DNA from 3 places in the Bacillus sp. NMTD17 genome. Region 1 is predicted to be linked to each of the others. Evidence: riboswitches for the same ligand, from Rfam matches in the RefSeq annotation. Region 1 holds a riboswitch; each other region holds the start of a gene.

The links. Region 1 has a riboswitch for thiamine pyrophosphate ahead of tenA (thiaminase II). Riboswitches for the same ligand answer to the same signal wherever they lie in the genome.
Region 2: linked by a shared signal. The riboswitch ahead of tenA (thiaminase II) and the one ahead of tenA (thiaminase II) in region 1 are both predicted to bind thiamine pyrophosphate.
Region 3: linked by a shared signal. The riboswitch ahead of thiC (phosphomethylpyrimidine synthase ThiC) and the one ahead of tenA (thiaminase II) in region 1 are both predicted to bind thiamine pyrophosphate.

What each region holds. Positions count from the first base shown of each region.
Region 1 is NZ_PVRH01000002.1:581,553-583,759, reverse strand. Features, by position in the region: gene C6347_RS08140 (monovalent cation:proton antiporter family protein) at 1-744, shown strand, start outside; TPP riboswitch at 804-913, shown strand; gene tenA (thiaminase II) at 992-1,702, shown strand; gene tenI (thiazole tautomerase TenI) at 1,677-2,207, shown strand, end outside.
Region 2 is NZ_PVRH01000001.1:175,139-177,345, forward strand. Features, by position in the region: gene C6347_RS00830 (hypothetical protein) at 1-670, shown strand, start outside; TPP riboswitch at 727-830, shown strand; gene tenA (thiaminase II) at 918-1,604, shown strand; gene C6347_RS00840 (ECF transporter S component) at 1,601-2,200, shown strand; gene C6347_RS00845 (ABC transporter ATP-binding protein) at 2,175-2,207, shown strand, end outside.
Region 3 is NZ_PVRH01000005.1:192,278-194,484, reverse strand. Features, by position in the region: gene thiC (phosphomethylpyrimidine synthase ThiC) at 1-1,248, opposite strand, end outside; TPP riboswitch at 1,376-1,484, opposite strand; partial or broken gene C6347_RS15195 (lysine transporter LysE) at 1,721-2,207, shown strand, end outside.

The DNA of each region.
Region 1 (2,207 bases):
CATAAAATGTCTGGAGCGCTGATTCTAGTCGCGGTACTCACGAGTATTTTAACGCCTGTTTGGTTTAAAGCGCTGTTTAAAAAAGAACAAGCTGCGAGCCATAAAAAACGTGTGACCTTTATTGGTGCAAATCAGCTGACCTTACCTGTCACACTTGATTTACATCAGGATGAATATGATATTCGGATTTTACATGTCTTTCAAGAAAATAAAGAAGCGCTGCTTGCTGACTCCATCTTTGAAGTCGAATCGATTGAAGAGTACGACGATGAGACGCTGCGAAAGGCAGGCGTTGGCCAGGAGGATGTCCTCGTCGTCGCAACAGGCAGTGAGACGAAAAATAAGGAAATTGCTTTATTTGCAAAGGAAGAAGGAGCGAAACAAGTCATTGCTAGTGTCAACAAAGCTGAGACAGAGCTGACATTGAAGGAAGCAGGCATTGATACGTTTTCTAATTTCCTATCATCTAAAACGGTGCTAAGAGCCTTGATTGAAGCACCGGATGCGATTCGATTATTAACAAATGAGGATACTTCTTTGTATCAAATTCAAATGAACAATCATCGTTATCACAATGTCATGCTGAGGGAATTTCCGTTTACCGGTGATTTGGTCTTTGTCCGTATTTTCAGAGGGGTAGACAGCTTAGTACCACATGGAGATACCACGCTTAGAAGCGGCGACCGTGTGCTTGTGTCAGGCTCTCGTGAGTATGTGGCAGGACTAAGAGCCCAATTAGAGTAAGAATGAACCCTTGACCAATGAACAATTCCTGATTAAGATAGAAGTACAACATCATATATTTGATCCACTAGGGGAGTCCTTTAAAAGGGCTGAGATAAAAGTGTCGACTTTTAGACCCTCATTACCTGAACAGGTTCATACCTGCGTAGGGAAGTGGTGCGGTTTTTGACTATGCTTTTTACAAATTCCAAGCCACTTTCCACGCGGAAAGTGGCTTTTTTATATGGAAAAACAGGAGGAGAGAAACATGACGTTTTCAACTGAATGTAAAGAAGCAGCAGCAACATGGTGGAATGGAAGCTTCACACACCCATTTGTCAAAGGGATTGGAGATGGCACGCTTTCACTCGATCGTTTCACGTATTATGTGATGCAGGATTCATATTATTTAACTCATTTTGCAAAGGTGCAAGCATATGGCGCAGCGATTAGTGAGGACTTACATACGACGGGCAGAATGGCGTATCATGCGCAGGGTACGTATGAAGCAGAGCTGTCGCTGCATAGAAAGTTCACAGAGCTTTTGCAGATTTCAGATGAAGCCATCGAGAACTTTAAGCCTTCTCCGACTGCTTATGCGTATACCTCTCATATGTACCGATCTGTGAAAAGCGGGCGATTTGAAGAGATTTTAGCCGCGTTATTGCCGTGCTACTGGCTATATTATGAGGTGGGTGAAAAGCTAAAACAAACCACACCTGACCATCCGATTTATCAGGAATGGATTTTGACATATGGAGGGGATTGGTTTAAGGAGCTCGTCTTTGAACAGGTCAACCGCTTTGATGAACTAGCCGAAAAAGCGTCAGAACAAGTACGGGCCAATATGAAAGAAAATTTTGTGATTTCAAGCTATTACGAGTACCATTTCTGGGAAATGGCGTATCAAAAAGAAACATGGCAAACAGCATGCTTAGATGGGGTTGGTGCAAATGGAACTCCACGCAGTGACAAATGATTCGCTTCCTGCGGATGAACTGATCAAACAAATAAAAGCCATCGCACCTGAAGTGGATTTTATTCATATCCGGGAACGGTCTAAAACAGCAAGTGAGCTTGTTGATCTCGTGAAAAGACTCTTTTTAGAAGGTGTACCGAAAGAGAAGCTCATCATCAACGACAGAGTAGACGTTGCACTGCTCACCAATATTCACCGGGTACATCTCCCAGGCCATAGCTTTTCGCCAAAAGAGCTGCGGCAAAAATTCCCTCACCTTCATGCAGGTGTCTCTGTTCATTCGATAGAAGAAGCGAAAGCAGCGGAGAAAAATGGAGCAGAGTATGTCATGTTTGGGCACGTATATGACACCACTTGTAAACCAGGACTTCAGGCAAGAGGCGTACAGCTTGTGAAAGAACTGACATCTTCACTGTCTATTCCTGTGGTGGCGATCGGTGGATTGACACCTGACCGCATTCCAGAATTGAAACACGCGAATGTGAAAGGGATTGCTGTCATGTCT
Region 2 (2,207 bases), on a different contig from region 1:
ACAAGCGTACCCGACAGACCTGATTCAGCCCGCAGGCAGTCTCCTTGGTTTGACCAATTTACCAGCAGGTGACTACGCATTCGGTATCACAAGCGGTGGAGATTTCGGAGACTCTTACACGTTACAGGTGAATGCAAAAAACCCGCCCAATTTCACAGGGGCTGTGTCCCTATCGTCAACCTTACAATACTTTGTAGCTGAGTATGCAAATGGGGATGTATTTGCCAATGGCGCAAAAGTATACAACAAGCAATCGAAGACAGCAGATTATGAATGGGAGCGTGTATTTTATTTCTCTTATGATGGTAAATACGAACAAAGAACCCATTCGATTTCAAGTGTAAAAGTGAAAAGCATTTCCGCTCCAGTGTCGTACTCAGCGCCTTATGCAAGCTCCTCAGAGGCCATTCTCGTCTACTTAGATGTGGAGACATTGTTTATGTACCATCAATCTTCATATGCAAGCGGTCAATATTACCACGATACCTTTGTAGATACACTTGGCAAGAAAACGCCAAGGTATTTAGATATTGATGATATGACAAATTACGGCGATCATATTTTAGCTGTTGATTTGAAAACAGGAAAGCCAATTGATTTCTTCAGTGTCCTTAATTTTTACTATGCCGCAGGGATCGAGAAGCTGCCAACGATCAAAACATTGAATTAAGAAAGGTGGTTGACATCAAATCACCACATGTGTAGAGTAAAGATAATTAAATGACAAAAGTCCACTAGGGGAGTCATGTATGACTGAGACAAGAAGAAATCTTGGACCCTTTGAACCTGATCTAGTTCGTACTAGCGGAGGGAAGTGGAGCTGGACCTTGTCTTATTCATGATTGAATCGATAAGAAGGCCGCTCCATTTGGGGTGGCTTTTTCATTTATTCAACTGAAGAAGAGGAGGCTTTTTTTATGACGTTTTCAGCGCAATTAAGAAAAGAAGCAGAAACATTATTTGAAGCCATTTATCAGCATCCGTTTGTCAGAGGCCTGGCAGCAGGAAAGCTGGAAAAGGAACAGATCATTCATTACGTCAAACAAGATGCAGAATACTTACATGCATTTATTAAAATTTATGCAGCGGCTCTAAGCAGATGTACAGACAAAGAAGATATTGCCTTTTTCCATCAACAGATTGCGTTTGTACTAGATAGTGAGACGCACCCTCATCAAAATCTTTGCCGAGTGGCAGGTGTATCGTATGATGAGCTCCAAGGAGCTTCATTGGCTCCGAGTGCTCATCACTATATTCATCACATGCTGCAAGTCGCCCAGGAAGGCACGCTTGGGGAAATCATTGCTGTCCTGCTTCCATGTCCTTGGACATATTGGGAAATTGGAAAACGAATGCTCTCAGACGTGCAGCCTGACCCGTCACATCCGTTTTATGAGTGGATCACGTTTTATGGAGGGTTAACCGACTCTATTACAGTGGAGCTTTGCAAGCGGCTCGATCAGCTGGCGGAAGGAGCAAGTGAGAAGGAAAAGGAAAAAATGAAACAGCACTTTATCTTAAGCTGTCAGCTTGAGTACAAGTTTTGGGAAATGGCGTTTACGGTGGAAGAGTGGCCAGTTCCATTGCAGGTGCATTCATCATGACATGGAAGATGAAAGAAGTCGTCCTTGCTGTCATTTTATCCGTTGCGTGCGGTGTCATCTATTTAGGATGGTCCACACTTTACTTACCAATTACAGCACTAGTTGGCCCAGCAGGAGGCAACATCATGTTTGGCATTTGGGTGATTGCCAGTCCAATCGTCGCGTATATCATCCAAAAGCCGGGAGCTGCCCTGATTGCAGAAACAGCCGCTGCCGCTGTGGAATTACTGACAGGCAGCCACTTTGGTCTTTCAGCCCTGCTGATTGGTGTATGCCAAGGGCTTGGGGCAGAAATCGCCTTTGCTCTTTTTGGTTATAAACGATATCGCATGTGGACACTGATGCTGTCAGGTGCCTTTGCAGCTGTTGGAGCAATGGCATATAGCCTCGTTGCAAATGGCTTTGGTTATTACACGCCTCAAGTTTTACTCATCACACTGATGACTCAAATCATCAGCGGGATGATACTGGGCGGATGCTTAGCGAAAGTTGTGGTCGACGCATTATCCAAAACCGGTGTACTGAATCAATATGCCATCATGAAAGAAAAACGAAACAAAGGTGAACAGCATGGATTCATTTCTCGCGTGCAATAATCTCACT
Region 3 (2,207 bases), on a different contig from region 1:
TTTGCAAATCTCCATTTGCTTGTCCACATTCTCTTTGATTTTATCCATCGGAACATGTCCAGGCCCTTCAATCATCACCTGTACATCATGTTTCCAAGCGATCTCTGTCAATTCACCTAACGTTTCAAGCTCTGCAAACTGCGCCTCATCATTGGCATCAGCAATCGAGCCTGGTCTCAGACCGTCTCCAAGTGAAAAAGCAATATCATACGTTTTCATAATCTCACAAATGTCTTCGAAGTGGGTATAGAGGAAATTCTCTTGATGATGGGCAAGACACCACCTTGCCATAATGGCACCGCCTCTTGAAACAATTCCGGTCACCCGATCGACTGTCAGCGGAATATACCTTAACCTCACGCCCGCATGAATCGTGAAGTAGTCTACTCCTTGCTCTGCTTGTTCAATTAATGTGTCTCTGTACACGTCCCACGTCAAATCTTCTGCCACTCCATTTACTTTTTCAAGCGCCTGATAAATGGGAACGGTTCCTACTGGGACTGGGCAATTCCGTATGATCCATTCTCTCGTTGTATGAATGTCCTTTCCTGTAGACAGGTCCATCATGGTGTCTGCACCCCATCTGATCGCCCATGTCATCTTTTCTACCTCTTCATCAATGGATGATGTCACAGCTGAATTGCCAATATTCGCATTGATTTTGACGTGAAAATGCCTTCCAATAATCATCGGTTCACTTTCAGGATGGTTAATATTCGCTGGAATGACTGCTCTTCCGCTGGCTACCTCCTCTCTCACAAACTCAGGGCTTAGCTCTTCTCTTAACGCGATAAACTCCATTTCAGGCGTAACAATACCTTTTTTTGCATAATGCATTTGCGTCACACAGGCACCTTGTTTTGCGCGGAGCGGCTCATGATGAAAATCAGTATGAACATGATGAAAGGACTCTTTTTCCTTAGAACGATATCCGTTATCTTCTGGTTTCACATGGCGCCCTTCATAGCTTTCTGTATCCCCTCTTTCTTCGATCCATGCTGCCCTAAGGCGTTTTAATCCCTTAGTGACATCAATATGGGCTCTCTCATCGGTGTACGGTCCACTCGTATCGTACACACGAATCGGTTCATTTTGAATGTTCCCCGCCTGTGTCACAGTTTTTGAGAGGGCAATCTCCCTTTTTGGCACTAAAATGTCAGGTCTTGATCCTTTCTCATACACCTTTCGGCTGCCGTCAAAGCTTGATAATAAGGATTGAGTTGTTGGGGTATTTTTCTTTTCTTTCATTTGCTGTTCTCTCCTTCTCTTCTTGTCACCGGACAGGATGGAATCAGCACCAGCAAAAAAACCAGGCTCTATGAACAGAACCTGGTTTCGTCGACAGAAATAAACATGAATGTCATTCATATGACCCATGTATCATCTTCAACTTCCCCACGCTGGTACGAGCCAGATCAGGTCCAAAGGGTTAAGAAGCATACACTTCTCTCTCAGCCCAACTGCGGGCACCCCTAGTCACATTTATTGATTTCCACAACAGTGTAGCATAGAGATGCCATGAAAAAAAGAAGTTTTAGGAAAATAGTTCCTTTCCACTACAAAAGAGATACAGCAAGCTTGATATGCACCTTTATATACATCATCTCTCCCAATCATTCGATAAAATATGAAATAATCATTGATCCTTTTCTCCTATTATGTATAGTTAATCTAAACTGAGAATTTTTATACAAATTTTCCCAAAGGAAGTTCTAGTCGATTGCAAACATTTCTCGCATTTATCGTCGTAGGATTGTCAATTCCTCTGCCAGTTGGAGCGATCACGGTTGAAATGACAAAAAGGGATTAAAAAACGGATTCTTTCATGGATGCTGAATTTGCTCAGTTTTTATCACTGCCATTTGTCCAAATCCCGCTCTGGCTGATCGGAGCAGTATTCTTAATAATTCGGATCAAGACATCCATTTAGCTGGCGAAAAAGTCAATAAATCATTCGCAAAAACGTACAGAAACGGCTTGCTTGTTGCGGTGTCCCCTGGAAACCTTGTGTTCTGGGTTTCAGTATTCGGTGCTGTACTGGCAGATGCATATCCAAAAACAGATTCATCTGAATTTATGCTGGCTTCAGGCGGTATTTTGGCAGGGATTCTCCTTCATGACATCGGTCTTCTCCCCCTTGTATCCTTAACAAGAAAGGTATTTTATTACTTGGATTTGGCTGTTTCTTTAACGATTTTTATACAAGC